DNA from 2 places in the Thalassolituus sp. ST750PaO-4 genome. Region 2 is predicted to be linked to the other one. Evidence: predicted binding sites of a transcription regulator. Region 2 holds the regulator's gene; the other holds the start of a gene.
What was found. Region 2 encodes FNR, which switches genes on or off when oxygen is low (the NO sensors DNR and NnrR bind a similar motif). Its sites were predicted from a motif close to TTGATNTANATCAA; they were not measured.
Positions count from the first base shown of each region.

Region 1: a site for FNR is predicted at 2,886-2,899, ahead of HUF18_RS14990 (type IV pili methyl-accepting chemotaxis transducer N-terminal domain-containing protein). Genes of this name have one in related genera too.

Region 1 covers NZ_JABVCB010000012.1:401,771-412,246, forward strand. Annotated here, with positions in the region: gene HUF18_RS14985 (hypothetical protein) at 62-1,957, shown strand; gene HUF18_RS14990 (type IV pili methyl-accepting chemotaxis transducer N-terminal domain-containing protein) at 2,040-2,816, opposite strand; gene prpF (2-methylaconitate cis-trans isomerase PrpF) at 2,976-4,154, opposite strand; gene acnD (Fe/S-dependent 2-methylisocitrate dehydratase AcnD) at 4,301-6,898, opposite strand; gene prpC (bifunctional 2-methylcitrate synthase/citrate synthase) at 7,218-8,348, opposite strand; gene prpB (methylisocitrate lyase) at 8,472-9,350, opposite strand; gene HUF18_RS15015 (GntR family transcriptional regulator) at 9,347-10,015, opposite strand; gene HUF18_RS15020 (FAD-dependent oxidoreductase) at 10,208-10,476, shown strand, end outside.
Region 2 covers NZ_JABVCB010000012.1:48,990-59,465, forward strand. Annotated here, with positions in the region: gene HUF18_RS13355 (polysaccharide deacetylase family protein) at 1-899, opposite strand, end outside; gene HUF18_RS13360 (DNA-J related domain-containing protein) at 896-1,516, opposite strand; gene HUF18_RS13365 (PGPGW domain-containing protein) at 1,555-1,821, opposite strand; gene greB (transcription elongation factor GreB) at 1,964-2,512, shown strand; gene HUF18_RS13375 (hypothetical protein) at 2,578-3,072, shown strand; gene ttcA (tRNA 2-thiocytidine(32) synthetase TtcA) at 3,113-3,964, opposite strand; gene HUF18_RS13385 (hypothetical protein) at 4,088-4,582, opposite strand; gene fnr (fumarate/nitrate reduction transcriptional regulator Fnr) at 4,855-5,622, opposite strand; gene HUF18_RS13395 (sulfite exporter TauE/SafE family protein) at 5,708-6,370, opposite strand; gene ccoS (cbb3-type cytochrome oxidase assembly protein CcoS) at 6,367-6,561, opposite strand; gene HUF18_RS13405 (heavy metal translocating P-type ATPase) at 6,565-9,009, opposite strand; gene HUF18_RS13410 (FixH family protein) at 9,006-9,506, opposite strand; gene ccoG (cytochrome c oxidase accessory protein CcoG) at 9,643-10,476, opposite strand, start outside.

The DNA.
Region 1 (10,476 bases), 350 kb from region 2:
TGACGAGACAGTTATCAGTAATATCCTCACCCGAATCAGAAATTTTCAGCAAGGACGATCCATGGCCAAAGCCCTATCCATTATGCCCGTCGCATATTCAGCCAAGCAGCCTTATTTACAGCTGCTGCTGGCACTGATCATCTGCACAATATTCAGCCAGAGCGCCAGTGCCGAGTCGATGACCATGGTGCGTGAGTACACCTACAACGCCAGCGAAAATGATTCAAAGGTTTCCGCCCGCAAAGCCGCCCTGCAACAACTTCAGGTGCTGTTAATTGAAGAAGTCGGTGTGCAGGTGCAATCCAGCTTCAGCAACACCGAAACCCTCGATAAAGAAGAATTCAGCCGTACTGTGCAGGCCAACTACCAGACATTTGCCAGCGCGCTGACAAAAACAAAGATCCTTGAAGAAAAATGGGATGGCGAAAATTTTTACCTGAAAGCGGAAATTGAAGTCGACCCCGATGGTTTAAGCACCCAGATTGCAACCATTATTGGCAGTGGTGGTAAAAACCCCTGTGACGCCGTACGTGAGCAGGTAAAAATCACATTACAGAAAGCCCCAAGCCCGGATAAAAATGCCGAGCTGGTCGCTTTTGCATTAAAAGCGCCTTTCGATAACGACTGCAACGACTGGCAATATAACGTGCTCTACTCCCTCACCCAGAGCCGCTATCCCGCTACTGGCTACCGGGACTATCTGTTTGTCCAGCTGGCACAGATTGCACCGCATAATCTGTCCGAATATCTTCCAGGCATCGCAAAATACGCCATTACCAAAGATAACGGCATCACACCAACCGAATGGGAAACCATGCTCAGCAGCCTGCAGCGCCTGCCAGAAGACCGCCTGCAGCCTCTGCTGTCAGCGTTATCCAATTACAGCGATAAATCCCCCGATGATACGCGCAGCGGTAAGCCCAGCTATCAGCCACAAACCGCGCTGCAACTGAAAAATCAATTGCTGTCATTGATTCAGGCGGCAGAAAAAGGAAAAGTCGGCAACCCTGCCCTGAGCGCTGGAGAACTGACCGCACGCATTATTAAAGCCAGCGCTTATCGCCAGCCGGCTATCGGGGCTGAATTATTCCAGCAGTACAGTGGCGAGCTGCCGGACATTAATGACATGGTTAAACCCATCACCGATTTTTATAAAAACCAGCTGAAGGAAGCCGGCAACCAGGAACTGGCCAGCAACAGCTTTAATCTGCTGCTGGAAAAACTGAACGAGCAAAAAGACACCCTCAACGACAACACTGCTAAAACAATGTATTACCTGCTGACAACACTGGAACGTAACGCCGAAGAAAATCAGCAGCAGGCAGCATTAATCGAGAATATGCTCGGCCGCTATCCAAAGCTGTTTGCTCAGATCATCAAAGGCCAGCGCATTAATGAGGTACAGAAGAACCTGTGGTTTATCCGTTATAACCTGCCCGACTCCGAAGCCTGCACGCCAAGAGAATGTGCTGACCGGTTATTCGGCGATGGCAATGCCATGGAGTTAAATGCTTACGGGGAATATCTGGTTGCTTACGGAACGCGCGCGGCGGCTGCAGAAGACCTCGTTATCCGTAAACTGGAACGTGTGCGCGTGCAGGCCAGCGGCCCTTACCGCACGACCATGAAACGTCATCTGATCACCGTACTGGGAAATATCCGCACCCAGGATTTACGCGCACAGGAGCTATTGATAGAAAGCCTCGGCGATCTTGATCATAAAATTCCGGAAGAGGCACAAAACGCCCTGATTAAATTAGGCAGAGGTGTGCAGGAAAAGATGATGTCGATGATTTCCACCTACGAACCTTTGGTGCAGCGCCGCATGGTTGAGACCTTAGGAAAAATGCAGCCGGATACTGACATTGTGAATTTTCTTAAACGCATTCCTCAGAACGATCAATATATGCGCTTTGCCGTTGAAGATGCACTGCGCGACCAGCAGCGGGCGCTTTAAAAAACATAAGGCACAGCCTTTGGGCTGTGCCTTAGCTTGTATGCCCATCACCATGTACAAATATTTCAGCGACGCTCCATACTCAGAGATTCATCAACTCTTCATATTGATGAGTAATGGCATCCATTTTCCACAAAATGGATTCTGTCGTTACAGCGATAACCGTCGGCACATAACGGCCTTCCTTATTTAAGGCAAAACCGGTCTGGGAAAAAGTCCATTGCGAATCAACCCTGGCCAACGCCTGACGAATCTGTTCGGTACTCTCAGGGCTACCCTGCAATTGCGTCATGGCCAATGAAAATTGCTGCACAGCCTGCTCAAATTCGGCCTTTAACCCCTCATCCTGAACATTCCAATAAAGAGCAAAATAAGCTTTGGCAATTTTCTGCGATAGCATCCGTTGTCGTCCGGCAATATTAATCAGCAGAGCTTCGGGCCTGTTGGTGGCTTGAGTAATGGCCTGACTGATGGCATGAGTAGTTTGCTCACATAAAGCCAGCAAGCGATTATTATCCTGCAACAAGGTTTTTGCCTGATCTTTTTGTGGTGTGGACAGCAGCATCTGGCGCTGCTGTTGCCACAAAGATTCGATCTGGCGTAACGATTTTTGCAAATCAGAATCTGCAGCATAATCAAGCAGCTGCTGCAAGTGTTGTTCAAATTCCGCAACACTTTCATCCAATTGCTGATGGGCCTTATCGGGGCGAATAGCAGCGCCAACCGCCAGATAATTTTTCATAACCCGCTGCGACAAATAACGCAGACTACCGGCATAATTAACGGCTTCCGCATCATTTAACCTCTCAGCAGCCTGACTTACCCCAACGCCTGGCAACAGCAACAAAAGAACCAGCAAGAACCGACGCATACATTAGCCATCCATATAAAAAGATTACTCATGTTAAATACGTCGTAAGGTCAAACCCTGACTTACAGCAAGACCGAACCTTTGCCATACGGGCCATTAATGAGTATGGAGTACTCCGGCCGGAGTACCCCTATAAGGAATGTTGTTTCAGAGACGGATAATGTCGGCAGGAATATGCACATTACCTTCCATAATTATCCGCGCACTGCGGCTCATTACAGCTTTGGTCGCCGTCCATTCGCCATCAACCAACGCCGCCGCTGCACCCACGCGTAATGTACCGGACGGATGACCAAAGGTTACGGAGTCACGTTCGGTACCGCCGGCCGCCAGATTCACCAGCGTACCAGGTACCGCCGCCGCCGTTGCAATGGCCACCGACGCCGTACCCATCATCGCATGGTGTAATTTCCCCATGGATAACGCACGTACGCAGACATCGATATCGGCTGCAGAAATCTGTTTGCCACTGGATGCTTCGTAATCCGTTGCAGGTGCCACGAAAGCAATTTTCGGCGTGTGTTGGCGCGCAACCGCTTCGGAAATGTCGGCAATTAAACCCATTTTTACCGCGCCGTAAGCACGCATGGTTTCAAATTTCGCCAGCGCTTCGGCATCGGAATTAATGTCTTTCTGCAGCTCGGTGCCTTTGTAACCAATATCCGCCGCATTGACAAAAATGGTCGGAATACCGGAATTAATCATGGTGGCTTTGAACGTACCAATGCCCGGAACTTCGAGATCATCGACTACGTTACCGGTCGGGAACATAGAACCTTCGCCATCCGCCGGGTCCATAAATTCAATCACCACTTCCGCTGCCGGAAAGGTTACGCCGTCGAGCTCAAAATCGCCGGTTTCCTGCACCTCACCATCGGTGATCGGTACATGGGCGATAATGGTTTTCTGAATATTTTTTTGCCAGATACGCACAGTACAAATGCCGTTGTGCGGAATACGATCGGCCGCGACCAGACCTTTGGCAATGGCAAATGCCCCAACGGCAGCGGTTAAGTTACCGCAGTTACCTGACCAGTCCACAAAAGGCTTATTAATCGACACCTGGCCGAATAAATAATCCACGTCGTGATCCGGCTGTTCGCTTTTCGCCAGAATAACGGTCTTTGAGGTGCTGGACGTGGCACCGCCCATGCCATCGATCTGCTGACCGTACGGGTCTGGACTGCCAATAACACGCAACAGAATGTTATCGCGCACGTCTCCCGGTACCTGAGCCGCTTCAGGTAAATCGGTCAGGCTGAAAAATACACCCTTAGAGGTGCCGCCACGCATATAGGTGGCCGGAATTTTAATTTGTTTGGACATAATTATTTCTCTTTCAGGACGTTACTGAAAACGTCGATGCCCTTAAAAGAAAGGTGGGCAGTGCCCACCCTACTTTGGATTTTTTAAAACGCCGCAAAACTATATTTTGCGGCGTTTCGGAAGCGTTAACGAGGCAGTCTGCTTCGTTATTCGCCCTGCAGGAAGTCCTGAGCGAACTTCTGCAACACCCCGCCGGCACTGTACACATCCACTTCCGCGGCGGTGTCCAGACGACAGGTCATCGGTACTTCAACCACTTCACCATCTTTACGGGTAATCACCAGTGTCAGATCGCAACGCGGGCTCAGATCGCCTTTCACGTCGTAGGTCTCAGTACCATCCAGGCCCAGAGTCTTGCGCGTGGTGCCGGCTTTGAATTCCAGCGGCAGTACGCCCATGCCGATCAGGTTGGTGCGGTGAATACGCTCGAAGCCTTCGGCAGCAATTGCCTCAACACCCGCCAGACGCACGCCTTTGGCAGCCCAGTCACGGGAAGAACCCTGACCGTAGTCGGCACCGGCGACGATGATCAGCGGCTGCTTGCGGTTCATGTAGGTTTCAATCGCTTCCCACATACGCATCACCTTACCTTCCGGCTCTACGCGCGCCAGAGAACCCTGCTTCACGTTGCCGTTTTCATCCAGCACCATTTCGTTCAGCAGTTTCGGGTTAGCGAAGGTTGCACGCTGTGCCGTCAGGTGGTCACCACGGTGAGTTGCGTAAGAGTTAAAGTCCTCTTCCGGCAAACCCATTTTGTGCAGATATTCACCCGCCGCACTGTCCATCATGATGGCGTTGGATGGCGATAGGTGGTCGGTGGTGATGTTGTCCGGCAGCACGGCCAGAGGGCGCATGCCTTTCAGCGTACGCTCACCGGCCAGAGCGCCTTCCCAGTAAGGTGGACGGCGGATATAGGTGCTCATCGGACGCCAGTCGTACAGCGGGCTGATGGCCTTCTCTTTGGCACCCAGATCAAACATCGGAATGTAGATCTGACGGAACTGCTCCGGCTTCACGCTTTCTTTAACGATGGCGTCGATTTCTTCATCCGATGGCCAGATATCCTTCAGACGGATTTCTTTACCATCAACGACCGCAAGCACATCCTTTTCAATATCAAAACGAATAGTACCGGCGATGGCGTAGGCCACGACCAGTGGTGGCGATGCCAGGAACGCCTGCTTGGCGTACGGGTGAATACGGCCATCGAAGTTGCGGTTACCGGACAGTACCGCCGTGGCATACAGATCACGATCGATGATTTCCTGCTGAATCACAGGGTCCAGCGCACCGGACATACCGTTACAGGTAGTACAGGCGAAAGCCACAATACCAAAGCCCAGCTTTTCCAGTTCCGGCAGCAGACCGGAATCTTTCAGGTACAACTCGGCGACTTTGGAGCCAGGTGCGAAGGAAGATTTCACCCATGGCTTGCGGATCAGACCCAGTTCGTTGGCTTTTTTCGCCAGCAGACCGGCGGCGACCACGTTGCGCGGGTTAGAAGTATTGGTACAGGAAGTAATGGCGGCGATGATGACCGCACCATCCGGCATCAGACCTTCGGCTTCCTGTGCTTTGGCCGCATCCAGATTACCGGCAATACCTTTGGCGGCCAGATCAGCCGTTGATACACGGGCATGCGGATTAGACGGGCCTGCCATATTACGGCCGACAGCCGACAGGTCGAAGCTCAGTACACGTTCGTATTGCGCGGTTTTCAGCGCATCGGCCCACAGACCGGTTTCTTTAGCGTACTGTTCTACTAAGGCCACCTGTTCAGGCTCACGACCGGTCAGTTTCAGGTAGTCGATGGTTTGCTCATCGATGTAGAACATCGCTGCGGTCGCACCGTACTCCGGTGTCATATTGGAAATGGTTGCCCGATCACCGATGGTCAGACTGGACGCACCTTCACCGAAGAATTCCACATAAGCACCCACCACGCGCTCTTTACGCAGGAACTCGGTCAATGCCAGCACGATATCGGTGGCGGTAATGCCAGGCTGGCGTTTGCCCTTCAGCTCAACACCAACAATATCCGGCAGACGCATCATGGATGGCAGGCCAAGCATCACGGTTTCGGCTTCCAGACCACCCACACCAACAGAAATAACACCCAGCGCATCGACGTGCGGGGTGTGGGAGTCGGTGCCGACACAGGTATCCGGATAGGCTACACCATTGCGCGCCTGAACCACCGGCGACATTTTCTCCAGGTTGATCTGGTGCATGATGCCGTTACCGGCCGGAATCACATCCACGTTGTCGAACGCGGTCTTGGTCCAGTTAATAAAGTGGAAACGGTCTTCGTTACGGCGCTCTTCAATCTCGCGGTTTTTGGCGAAGGCATCCGGATCAAAACCGCCGCATTCAACCGCCAGCGAGTGGTCAACAATGAGCTGAGTCTGCACCACCGGATTTACTTTGGACGGATCACCGCCCTTTTCAGCGATGGCATCACGCAGACCGGCCAGATCGACCAGAGCGGTCTGACCGAGAATGTCGTGACATACCACACGCGCCGGATACCACGGAAAATCCAGATCACGCTTACGCTCGATCAGCTGCGTCAGGGCATCGGTCAGCAGTTCAGGCTCACAGCGGCGCACCAGCTGTTCGGCCAGAATACGGGAGGTGTATGGCAGGCCGTCGTAGCTGCCGGGTTTAATGGCATCGACCGCCGCACGGGTATCAAAATACTCCAGTGCAGTGCCGGCCAGTGGTTTACGGAATTCGGTGTTCATGGGGTGTTCTCTCAAAAAAGCCGAACTGCCCGCAGGCAGTTCTTACCAGGGCCTGTCGACACTAATTAAACAGGCCTGTTATTGGTTAAAAATTTCTCAGGCAAGGCGCTGAGAGTGTGGCCTAACGGGTTAAGCGAACGAACAGCAACGCAGGATGAGGGATTTTTAGCCATAACCCTTCGGGCTGAGGCCAGTTTTCCCCATTAACGTCGTCGCTCGTCATTCATTTAGCCCGCTAATATCACTCCTCTCTCCTCGTTCTGAGAAAAACTGGTTCTCAGCAGGCCTGATTCACTTAGTGTCGACAGGCCCTGGATTCTTAACGCTGGGCAATCGCCGGTACCGGGCGGAACTCTTCACCGGTATATTCCGCACTCGGACGAATAATGCGGTTGTCGGCGCGCTGCTCCATCACGTGCGCTGCCCAGCCGGTCAGGCGGGAGCATACGAAAATCGGGGTGAACAGCTTGGTTGGAATGCCCATGTAGTTGTATGCCGAGGCGTGGAAGAAGTCAGCGTTACAGAACAGTTTTTTCTCGCGCCACATAACGGCTTCACAACGTACGGAAATGTCGTATAGCGAGGTATCGCCGTTCGCCTTGGCCAGCTTTTCAGACCATTCTTTAATCACGGCATTACGCGGATCAGATTCAGAGTAAATCGCGTGGCCAAAGCCCATGATTTTTTCTTTGCGTTCCAGCATACCCAGCAGTTTCTGCTCAGCATCTTCCGGATCGTTCATACCTTCAATCAGCTCCATCGCTGCTTCGTTGGCGCCACCATGCAGCGGGCCACGCAGGGAACCAATGGCACCGGTTACACAGGAGTGCATATCACTCAGGGTGGAAGCACACACACGGGCGGTAAAGGTAGAAGCGTTAAATTCGTGCTCGGCATACAGCGTTAATGACGCGTGCATCACCTGAGTGTGCAGTTCAGAAGGCTTTTCGCCATGCAGAGTCCACAGGAACTGCTCAGCGATAGAATCTGCAGCGGTTTCAACCTCGATACGTTTGCCATTGTTATGGCTGAAGTTGTACCAGTAGTTGATCATGCCCGGGAACAGCGCCAGCATACGGTCGGTGGCATCCTGCTGCTGATCAAAGCTTTCTTCGGTTTCGAGATTGCCCAGCATGGAGCAACCGGTACGCATCACGTCCATCGGGTGCGCTGAAGCCGGAATACGTTCCAGTACTTCTTTTAATGCCTGCGGCAGAGCGCGCATGGATTTCAGCTTGGTTTTGTAGGCGTCCAGCTCAGCCTGATTCGGCAGCTTGCCTTTCAGAATCAGGTACGCCACTTCTTCAAATTCACACTGGGCGGCCAGATCTTTTACGTCATAGCCACGGTAAGTCAGACCAGAACCGGATTTACCCACGGTCGACAGTGCGGTTTTACCGGCAACCTGACCACGCAGGCCGGCACCACTGAGTTGTTTTGCTGCTGCCATTACATTCTCCTGTCAGAGCCGGCCATGTTACCGGAGGCCTTGCTGGCCATTCCGGCAACCTCGCCACGCTCTTTTTCTTAGTGAAAATTTTAAAATTATCGGTTTGCGCTAACGGCCAAACACTTATTTGTTTTTGCCTTCCGCAAACAGCGCATCCAGCTTCTGCTCAAAATCGTGGTAGTTCAGGTAATCATACAGCTCCATACGAGTCTGCATGATGTCGACCACCTTGCGCTGGTCACCCTCTGCCAGGATGCTTTTATACACGGTTTCTGCGGCTTTGTTCATCGCACGGAAAGCGCTCAGCGGGTACAGCACCATGGCCGCACCCCACTCACCCAGCTGTTCACGGTTCCACAGTTCGGTCTGGCCAAATTCGGTGATATTTGCCAGCAGTGGTACATCCAATGCTGCAGAGAATTTACGGTAGTCATCTTCGGTTTTGATTGCTTCGGCGAAAATACCGTCGGCACCAGCGGCTACACAGGCCTGAGCGCGCTCGATGGCAGCATCCAGACCTTCCTGCGCGAACGCATCGGTACGGGCCATGATAAAGAAGCTGTCGTCGTTACGGGCATCGACACAGGCTTTGATACGGTCAACCATTTCTGCCTGAGAGACGATTTCTTTGTTCGGACGGTGACCACAGCGCTTCTGCATCACCTGATCTTCAATATGCACGGCTGCGGCGCCGGCTTTTTCCATCTGCTGGATGGTACGGGCAATGTTAAACGCACCGCCCCAGCCGGTGTCGATATCCACCAGTAATGGCAGGCTGCTGGCGGAGGTGATGCGACGCACGTCTTCCACCACGTCATTGAGCGAGGTCATACCCAGATCCGGCAGACCGTAAGAGGCGTTTGCCACACCGCCACCCGACAGATAAATGGCCTGATGACCAATACGCTCCGCCATCATCGCCGCGTAAGCGTTAATGGTGCCGACAATTTGCAGCGGTTTGTTATCCGCCAGTGCTTTACGGAATTTCTGACCTGGAGTCATGAGTGACCCTCCTCTTCAGCTAATCGATTTTCCAGATTGGTCAGCGATGCCTGGATATGACGTCGCATCAGTAATTCAGCCAGCTCGGCATCACGCGCCGAGATAGCTTCAACAATTCGTTGGTGTTCCTGCAGTGCCTGCAGCGGGCGCTTGGCGCTGGTACTGGTCTGGTAGCGGTACATACGCACGATGTGGTACAGCTCGCCGCACAGCATCTGATGTAAACGGTGATTCTGACTGCCTTTGATGATGCGGTAATGAAAATCGAGATCACCGGCCTTCTGGTAATAGGCCTGCCCCTGCTCAGCCGCAATGGAGGCTTCATGCTCCTGCAGCAGGCCGTACAGTTCCTGAATCTCGTCATCGCTCATGCGCAGTGCCGCCAGACGGCAGGCCATGCTTTCCAGCTCAAGACGCACTTCGTAGATATCCCGCAGCTCAGCCAGACTCAGCGATACCACGCGGGCACCGGCATGGGGAATGCGCACCACCAGATGACGGGCTTCAAGCTTCTGAATGGCTTCGCGCATCGGGGCGCGGCTGCCGCCATAACGCTCAACCAGGGTCTGTTCCGACAATTTGGTGCCCGGACGCAACTCACCACGCACAATGGCGGTGGTCAGTTCCGCGAACACTTTGTCGGCCAGCGTTTGGTTATCATTCATCAGCTTTGTCTACAATACCCTTTAAGTTTGGCTAGGTTACGCCGATAAAATCATATTTCAAGCGAATTAAGACTAAGATTGTATACAATCAGCCAAGTCAGCCAATAAAACAGCAAAGTTGACAGCGCAAACTCTGGGATCTGCCCAGGCTTTGCGCTAACCTCGGCGCAGATTTCACAGGAAAGTGCCTTCATGCCTGCTCAACCCGCCGCCCCATCCACTCCCATTAATCGCCAGCGTATCGCCATTATTGGCTCCGGCATTGCCGGCCTGAGCGCCGCCTGGCTGCTGAGTCGCGACCACGACGTCACGCTCTATGAACGCGCCGCGAAGCCGGGTATGGGCATCTACAGCGTAGACATTCCCTGGGCTGACAAAAGCACATCCATTGATATTCCTCTGCGGGTTTTCACTCCGGCTTACTATCCCAGCCTGCTGCGCCTGTACCGCGATGCCGGCGT
Region 2 (10,476 bases):
CCGTTATCGGCTTCTGTCTGCGTGCTGATTGCACCTTCACCACTGGCAAAACACTGAATCTGGCGCGGACGCAAATCCACTTCCGGGAAATGAATGGCCAGGGTTGGCGGATTCTCTGCGGCCAGCACCGGTTCGATCAGCTGGGTTGGCGGCACCGGCAGGGCAAGGGTGTACAGCTTGGTTTTCAGAGTTTTGACGTTGGCATAAATACCGGAGGCCGGGAAGCGCGGCAGGGCCTGCGGATGAGACATAGGGCCTACCGGTCCGGATTGCTGACCAAAAGCAAGGTAACCGTTCGCTGCCAGCCAATCGATAATCTCCAGATCAAATTCCCCATAAGGGTAGGCCAGCAGTTTATGGCTGGTGCCCAGTTCTTTCTGCAGACGTGCTTCCGGCTCAGCCACTTCCTGAGTCAGCCAGGCATCCAGTGTCATGCCATCCGGGCGCTCAATCAGATAAGGATGATCCGCACTGTGGTTGGCAATCAGCGCACCGTTATCCTGCAGTTCTTTCAGCTGCTTCCAGTCCATTACCACGCCGTGTTGTTCGTCCACGGCATTGGTATTCACAAATACGGTAAAGGGCCAGTTGCGTTGTTTCAGCAGCGGGTAGGCGTTGTCATACACCGAGCGGTAGGCATCGTCGAAGGTAATGGCGACGGATTTTTCCGGTAAGGATTCACCTGCACGGATTTTGGCCAGCGCCTGGCCAAGATTAATCACATGCATATTTTCCTGCTCCAGCAGCTGCAGATGGCTGGCAAAACCTTCCGGACTGATACTGGTCGACGCGGGTGTATTGGCCGACACATGGTGGTACTGCAGAATCACCAGCTGGGCGCGTACCGATGCAGAGAAAAGCAGTGCGAAGAGAACGAACGGGAGAGAAAACTTAATCATGAATACCGGTGCTTGAGTCGTTGGAAGGCTGCCTGAATGGTGCGGAAGCGGTTTTCATCACCGCCGCGGTCGGGATGGTGTCGCATCGCCAGACGACGATATTGTAATCGAATCTCTGCCCCTGTCACGGGCTTACTGAGTTCCAGTTCAGCAATGTCCTGATCCTCCTGTTCCGGCTGCAGCATCTTCTGCCAGAAGCTGCGCAGCAGTTCATCCACCTCTTCCTGGGCGGTATTCAGCTGGCTGAGGTCGAGGTAATACTGTGCCAGCGGCTGATGTTCGGCCAGCTCGGTGTTGCGGGCGTTATCGGGCCAGGGCGAGCGGCGGATACTGAGTGCGCTGATTTCCAGCAGGGCAGATTGCTCATCAGCCCATTGCTGCTGCAGGCGGTAGAGGCAATGCATCAGAATAAAATGGCTGCGGAACATGGTGAGTGAATCGCGCAGAGCGTCGGGGAGGAAAATTCCCTGCTCAGGTGCCTGCAGCCAGCACAGCACGTCGTATTCACTGTGGCTCTGGCCGTCGGCCAGATACAGGCTCAGCAGTTCAAGCAGGGGAGCGAAATCGTCGATGGCGCTGTTGCTGGCCGCCAGAGTAGAAAGGGCATCTGAGTTCATGCTCTTATGCTAGCACAGGGTGGTTTACAGGGGAGGCCTCAGGGCTGGTCCGGGTCGGTATCTTCAATCAGCTGGCGCGCAAATGCCGGCAGGCGATGTTTAATGCTGTTCAGCTTGTGCGAAAACACGTGATAACGACGGCGCAGAAACTGCAGAAATGTGCGCACTCTGGGGATAGTCGATACCAGCATAGACAGGCCCAGAATGATCAGGATAATGCCAAGCGGAATCGGCATTGGCGTAATAATAATTCCCAGCAGCAACAGCAGAATACCGGTCACCATTTTAAAACTGCGTTTGATCATTCTGCATCATCATCCGGATGTTTGTGCCGGTTTTCCCGGTTCTGGAGGAATGCTGTACGTTGTTGTTCAGGCATGCCCATGCTGACACCCTGACATGACTGTGTTGCGAAACCATGAAATCTTTTGGTACAGGCCGTTGTTTATGAGTGAGAAGGAAAAAAAGCCGCTGCCGAAACGCAGCCATCTGATTACCCCGGAGGGGGAGCAGGCCTTACGCCGGGAATATGATTACCTGTGGCGCACTGAGCGTCCGAAAGTGACGCAGGAAGTTTCAGATGCCGCCAAGCTGGGGGACCGCTCGGAAAATGCGGAATACATCTATGGTAAACGCCGATTACGCCAGATCGACAGTCGCGTCCGTTTCCTGCTGAAACGTCTGGAGATTCTGACGGTGGTCGATCGTCTGCCGGCTGATCCGCAGAAAGTTTTTTTTGGCGCCTGGCTGGAACTTGAAGACGATGATGGCGAGGTTCATCGCTACCGTCTGGTGGGCGAGGATGAAATTGATCTCAAACGCGGCTATATCAGCGTTGATGCGCCGTTGGCGCGGGGATTACTGGGAAAACGTGTCGATGATGAAGTGACCGTGCGCCTGCCGAAAGGAGAAGAAACCTTTTACATCCTCAGCGTATCTTACCAGCGCCCTGAATGGGATGCCGGCGGCAGTAATCAGGCCGTTTTCTCCGCCTGATGTATCTGCCTTCTGCAACAGCATGAAAGCTGACCTCTGCTAGGCTTAATGGCAGGAGGATCATTATGATATCAGTACGCACGATCATGGCTTTGCTGTTGGCTTTTCTGGCGTTGCCAGCCTTGGCCACCGACGCTGGGATGCAGAACGAAGCAGCCGCCGAAGGCGAAACCTGGCCCTTTGCCGGCGTCTATAAAATGCCGGTGTGGATTGATCAGGTACAGCGGGTCTGCCCGTGGAAGTCTGACGCCGGAGAGGGGTACATCCGCGTTGTCCGTACTAATGTGAAAGGCCCGCATGGCATTTATCTGCAGTGGATCCGTAAAGGCATTGCCGGCAGTGAAACTCAGGCGATCTCAACGGTGCGTGTAGAAGAGCTGGAAGGACAGTATCAGGTTCATCTGCAGATGCCCCAGCCGCAACTGAGTCCCGATGCCTGTCACCTGACGGCACTGGCTGAATCCATCATCACTGACCGGCGTTATAAAATGGAGCTTGTTGTGAAGGGGCCGGGAGAATATCAGCTGCTGGTCACCAGTCTGTTGCAAGGCGGTCTGTGACCGCCTTTTTCTTTTGGCTGCGCCCGGTATCAGCTTCAGATCAGTCGATCTGAACCACATCCAGACGGGTAAACAGATGGCCTTTATCCTGCTTGTCCTGCAGGGTGACAAAATCAAACAACTGGGTATCGCCTAACTGTGACGGTGCCACATTACAGATGGCGGCAAAGATATTCTCACTGCGTCCCGGCTGCTCTTTGTCCCACTGTTCCAGCATCATCTTAATATTCTGACGTTGCAGGTTTTCCTGTGAGCCACACAGGTTGCACGGAATGATCGGGAAGCCCCGTGCCTGGGAAAATTTCTCGATGTCTTTTTCTTTGCAATAAGCCAGCGGACGGATCAGCACGTGTTTCTGGTCGTCACTCAGCAGTTTCGGCGGCATAGCCTTGAGCTTGCCACCATGGAACATATTGAGGAACAGGGTTTCGATGATGTCGTCACGATGGTGACCAAGAGCGATTTTATTGGCGCCAATACTCTCGGCAAAGCCATACAGAGTGCCACGACGCAGGCGAGAGCACAGGCTGCAGGTGGTTTTACCTTCCGGAATAATTTCTTTCACTACGCTGTAGGTATCTTTCTCGACGATGTGATACTCAATACCCAGCTGGCTCAGATACTCCGGCAGCACATGTTCAGGAAATCCGGGCTGCTTCTGATCCATATTCACCGCCACGATATCAAAGTGAATCGGTGCGCTTTTCTGCAGACTCAGCAGAATATCGAGCATGGTGTACGAATCTTTACCGCCGGACAGGCAAACCATGACCTTATCGCCGTCTTCGATCATGCGGTAGTCTTCGATGGCCTTGCCGACATTGCGGCGCAGGCGCTTCTGCAGTTTGTTGAACTCGAGTTGCTCTTTGCGCTCGGCAGCGGATTCGATCATAAAAACACCCTGAATAATTGCGCCCGCTTTATAGCAGAATGCATCGGGTGAAGGAACCGCCTGCGCAGGTCAGGCAGTTAAAAAGGAATGTTGTTCGGGGACTTTGAGAAAAGGTACGCCTGCTCAGGCTGCACGGTTGAGCAGGGCGGTGGCTGTACCGAGACTGGCGCAGAACTCTTCAATGCTGACACCGCTGCGGGGATGGTAAAAACGTTTCCACAGACGTGCGAGCTGTTCTGCGGTTGCATCGGCGGGCAGAACAAAATCATCATTGCGGGCATAGATAAACCAGGCAATGGCGGTGGCATAAGACAGGTTGGTGGTCAGCTCGGCATGGGGGTGACTGAGAAAATCATGCTGGCTGGCAAGGCCGCGCACGGTGCTGGCCAGTTCCGGCTGTTGCGCCAGATAAGCGTCCCATACATGGCGGTGGGTCAGGCTGTGAATGCGGTAAATGCCGAGAGCCCGTTGACCGGCGGCTTTGAGGTGCGATCCAAGAGCCGATTCCTGAGCCGCAGTTGCCAGCAGCAGGGTGCTGGCCATCGGGTTACTAACCCCGATACGTTGCAGGGTTGGCTGGATTACCCAGCGGGTCAGTTCATTTGCGCAGATGCCCATGGTCACCTCCTTATACGTCATATCGGCTGAATGACGCTGTTTCTGCAATCTTAGATCAGATTATTTTATCTGCTGCGGTTTTATACCAATTGCCAATAGATAGCCTGGATACCGGCGCCAGAAAAATAACGTCTGTTCAGCCTTTATTCTGGTAAAAGCATTTCCCGTACCAGAGGGCGTTGCATGAGTGTTCATAAGCAGAAAACAGGCATAAGAGGGCAGGCATAAAAAAACCGGCCTCTGGCCGGTTTTTTTGCTTACGGGTGAGCGGCTTACTCTTGCGGGTGAGCGGCACACTCTTTTTCAGTATTCAGGCCGGCCAGTTCATACAGCATATCGGGGTCCTGCAGAATCACTTCTTTCCCCTGGGTTTCGATCAGACCGTTTTTCTGGAAGCGGGTAAACACGCGGCTGATGGTTTCTACCGCGAGGCCCAGATAGTTACTGATATCCACCCGCGACATCGGCAGGCGGAAATGACTGGCCGAGAAACCACGACGGGAATAACGCTGGGAAATATCAATCAGGAAAGAGGCCACGCGCTCTTCGGCGTTTTTCTTGCTGAGCAGCAACATCATGTTCTGATCATGACGGATTTCGGTGCCCATTGTACGCATCAGCTGCTTACGCAGATCCGGCAGGTCATCGGCCAGACTGTCGAGTTGCTGCAGCGGAATTTCACAGACGGTGGTGGTTTCCAGCGCTTTGGCGGTTAACGGATAGTTGCCGTTATCGTAACCGGCCAGGCCAACCAGCTCAGAGGCCAGGTGAAAACCGGTAATCTGTTCTTCACCGTTACTCGCCAGAGTGTAGGTTTTCAGGGCTCCGGTGCGTACGGCAAATACGGATTGAAACGCTTCGCCCTGCTGGAACAGCAGCTGACCTTTCTGGATCGGACGGCCACGGCGGATGATATCGTCGAGGCGCTCCATATCGGAATCGTTCAGGGACAATGGCAGACACAACGCATTCAGTGAGCAGGTCTGGCAGTGTGGTTGAGTGCCCCGCAGTGGAGCAGGCGCAACATGTGTCGTTTTCATGACTGATTCCTGAGTGAAACCCCGGTGTCGGAGTAAGTAACAAGTGCAGCAGTTGCGGCTATGTTCGGCATTAGCGCGCGATCTGTCAAGAAAGTAACCAGACCGATGCTGCCGTCCACAAACCAAATCCGATCAGTAATCCCCCGGCAACCTGACGCACGCGGTTGTTGCTCAGAAACGGCGTCAGTACATTGGCCGCCAGTGTGCTGGCAAACAGGGCAGGCAGGGTACCCAGACCAAAGGCGAACATCGCGGCGGCTCCCAGCAAAGGCTGGCCATTTGCGGCAACCCAGCTCAGCGTGCTGTAAATCAGGCCGCAGGGCAACCAGCCCCAGAGCATGCCCAGCCACAGACGATCTATCGCACGCGGAGATTGCATAAAACGGCGGGTCAGAGGCTGCAGGTATTTCCAGATTCCCTGGCCCAGTTGCTCAATACGGGTCAGCATCAGTGACCAGCGGGCAATATAGAGCCCCATCAGTATCAGCATCAGCGCGGCCAGTGTCCGCAAGATCAGCATCAGCCACTGGTGCTGGCTCTGCAGCCACAGACCTGCGCTGGCGACTATCAGCCCGGCGATGCTGTAGCTCAGTATGCGCCCGGTGTTAAACAGCAGCGTCACCCGGACACGCTGAGTTCCGGCGCTGCTGCCAATAGCCGCAGCAATACCACCGCACATCACCAGGCAGTGGCTGGAGCCAAACAACCCCAGCAGAAACGCAGTCAGCAGCGACAGGGGTTCAATCATGGCTTGTCAGATGGGGTTTGTTCGCTGTCGTCCTGACGGCGACTTATCGGCTCATCGTCATCAAACAGAATGCGGTGGGCGGGGGACTCCATGTCTTCAAACTGGCCGCTCTTCACCGCCCAGAAAAAGATCAGCACGGCAATGCCGATCAGCAGTAAAGACAGCGGTACCAGGATGTAAATGATATCCATCGATCAAACCTCAGAGGAGTCAGGAGCCGGCAGGCGATTCAGGCGCAGGGCGTTGGTGACCACCAGTAACGAACTGAATGACATGCCAATCGCAGCGGCCCAGGGCGGAACAAAACCTGCCGCTGCCACCGGTAATGCGATGAGATTGTACAGCAAAGCCCAGCCGATGTTCTGAGCAATAATACGGCGTGTCTTGGTGGCTCCATCCAGAGCGGTCAGTAAGGTTTCCAGACGACCGTTGGTAAGCATGGCATCGGCGTTGGTCTTAGCCAGATCGGTGGCTTCGTTAACGGCCAGAGCAATATCAGCACCGGCCAGTACCGGCACATCGTTAATGCCGTCGCCGACCATCATGACCCGCTCACCGGCCTGCTGCCAGGCGCGCACTGCGGCCAGTTTCTGTTCCGGTGAGACGCCGGTCTGCAGGTCGGTAATGCCCAGTGCATCCGCCACCACCTGACCGGATGCGCCGGGGTCGCCGGTCAGCAGAGACACGGCGATACCGCGTTGTTGAAGTCCGCTGACAATTGACGCAGCGTTGCGGCGCAGGCTGTCATTCAGGCGCACCCAGGCCAGCGGTTGCTGATCACTGGCGAGCAACAGCCACTGGCCAGCGGCCTTGTTGTCGGGCTCCGTCAGGGGGGCAGCTGGCCAGGCATAATCGGCGCGGCCAAAGCGCAGAGTGTGCCCGTTCCACTGGCCGCTGATGCCCTGGCCGGCGGTTTGTTCGGTGTTCTCTACGGCAGCCGCTTTTATGGTGCGGAAGGCACGGGCAATCGGATGGGTTGAGTGTTTCTCAAGGCCGGCGATCAGGGCCAGCAGCTGAGCTTCATCCAGATCCGCCAGAGGTTCGACCTGCTCCAGGGTTAGTTTGCCCTGGGTCAGGGTGCCGGTTTTATCGAACACCACACGGTTAATCTGTGGCAGAACTTCCAGCACATGGCCTTTGCTGATTAACAATCCGCGTTCGCGCAGTGCGGCCGTGGCGGCTGTCAGAGCCGTTGGCGTAGCCAGTGACAGGGCGCAGGGGCAGGTTACAACCAGCACGCTGAGGGCGATGAAAAAGGCGTGTTCATCGCCTTGCAGCCACCAGAAGGTGAAGACCGAGCTGGAGATGATCAGCACCGCCGCAACAAAGTGGCTGGCAATTTTGTCGGCCAGCAGCGCAGCGCGCGGTTTTTCCTGCTGGGCGCGGTCCATCAGACGCATGATGGTCGATAATTGCGCTTCGGCGCCGGTCGCGGTGACCTTCATCAGCAGCGGGCTTTCAACGTTAAACGTACCGCCGATCAGGCGATCACCGGCTTTCTTGCTGATCGGCAGGTATTCGCCGGTCAGTGCGGCTTCATCAACCGAGCTGCGGCCTTCGATCACCACTCCGTCAGCGGGAATGGCATGGCCGGGTTTCAGACGCAGCACGTCACCAATACGGATGTCTTCACTGGCAATAACCTGCTCAACACCGTCGTCACCAACCTTTAACGCAATATTGGGCAGCAGCGTCAGCAGATTATTACCGGCTTTCCCCATCCGGTGACGGGCGCGCATTTCGAGAAAACGGCCAAGCAGCAGGAAGAAAGTGAACATACAGACCGAGTCAAAATACACCTCGACGCCCTGATTCATGGTGCTCCAGATGCTCGAACAGAATGCCAGCACAATGGCCAGCGATACGGGCACATCCATGGTCAGATGGCGGGTGCGCAGATCACGCAGGGCAGCAGTAAAGAACGGCCGGGCGCTGAACAGCACCACCGGCAGGGTCATGACCATTGAGGCCAGGCGCATAAAAAATTCGTATTGCTCAGCCATGCCCACATACAGAGGCACCGCGAGCATCATCACCTGCATGGTGCCGATACCGGCAACCGCGAGACGGCGGATCGCCAGTTTACCCTCACGATGGCGCTGCTCTTCCTGTTCAGTGGCAGAAAACGGCGAGGCTTTGTAGCCCAGACGGTAAATCGCCTCGGCAATACTGGATACGGCAATCTGGTCGTACTGCCAGCGTACCACCAGGCGGTGGTTGGACAGGTTAAGGACAGCGTTTTTTACGCCCGGCAACTGGCTGATACGGTGCTCAATCAGCCAGGCACAGGCGGCACAGCTGATGCCGTCGATAATAAACGTCGCTTCCGCTTCGCCTTGCTGGTTGCCGCTCAGATGGGCGACAAAGCGCCGCTGCAGGGCTTCGCTGTCATACAGGGTGAGGGATTCGCGCGCCGAAAGATCGCTGTCTTCCAGTTCAGCCGGCGACAGTTCCGGCAGTTCGGTGCGGTGGCGGTAATAGTCTTTCAGGCCACTGGCGACGATGGTTTCGGCAATGGCTTTGCAGCCCGGGCAGCACATCGGCTGCCGTTGGCCATCAATCAGGGTTGACCAGCGCTCACCTTCGGTGGTGGCTTCACCACAGTGAAAACAGCGCTCTTGGGCTGAATGGGCATTCATTTGGCGTGTAAGTTAATAACCTTGTCAGCTTCAATCAGTTCGGTACCACGGATACGCCACTGCTGTCCGTGGCTGAGCAGCCAGATATGGCGGCGTTCCGGCAATACCAGTTCATTGACACCGGCATAGTGGCCATCGCCCAGGCGTTGCAGCAGCACGGTCAGGTCACGTTCCTGCAGGGTAGGGTGAATCAGTTGCAGTTGCAGGGTTGCAGGTTCTTCATCCAGATAGCCGTTCAGGGCCAGGTGGATTTCGTTTTCGCTGAACGTCAGATCGGCCTTGATCTGCAGGCGGGCAGCATGGGCATCGGCTTCGACGTTTTCGGTGTAGCTGACGCCGTCTTTGTAGTAGCTGTCGCTGACCAGGGAATCCTTGGATTCAAGGGCCAGTGTCAGCATCACAAAACCCCAGCAGATAGCCAATAGCGGAAGGCCCGCAACCAGCCACACCATGGGTTCTTTGTACCAGGGAGCGTGTTCTTTGGATTCGGTGTTCATAGACTTCTCAATCGGCATCGGGCGGGATAAAAAAAACCGCCCAAGTTTAACCACTTGGGCGGTCAGTCTCCAGTTTGGATTTGTCAGATTCGCTGACACGGGTCATGGTTTCGCGGAGGCGAATCTTTTCCTCAGATTAATTGCGTGGGGCAATAAAGCGGCTTTCTTCACGCGCCACTTCTTCACCGGTATCGGCATCGGTGATGACGAATTCAATATCCACTTTACTGGCTGGCATATGCACTTCTTCCGGATCAATTTCGATGGTCAGAAGCACTTCTTTCAGCTCGTTCACACGCAGAAACTGAGTGGTTGGCGCATCCATCTTCATACCTTCCAGACCATCCAGGCTCAGAGTGTAGGTTTTTGGGCTTTGCGACATGTTGATCAGCTTCAGCGTATACGCATTGGTTACGGTGTCGTTGGCGGTCATCTGATAGAGCGCGCTGCGGTCACGTTCAATATCCAGCTTGAACGGTGTGCGGGTGCCGATGGCGTACATGAATGCGCCCATCATAATCAGCAGCAGTGCGGCATAACCGACCAGACGCGGACGGAAGAAGTGAGTCTTTTTACCTTCCAGCTCATTTTCGGTGGTGTAACGGATCAGACCCTTCGGCTTATCCAGTTTTTCCATAATGGAGTCACAGGCATCGATGCACAGAGCGCAGCCGATACACTGGTATTGCAGACCATCACGGATATCGATACCGGTCGGACATACCTGCACGCACAGGGAGCAGTCAACACAGTCACCAAGCTGGGTTGTGTCGCTTTCTTCCTTGGCTTTTTTGCTGCGTTTGCCTCGTGGTTCTCCACGGTTAACATCGTAGGAAACGGCCAGGGTATCCGGATCGTACATAACCGACTGGAAACGCGCATAAGGGCACATATAAATACAGACCTGCTCACGCATCCAGCCGGCATTGATGTAGGTGGCCGCGGTAAAAAACGCAATCCAGAATAAACC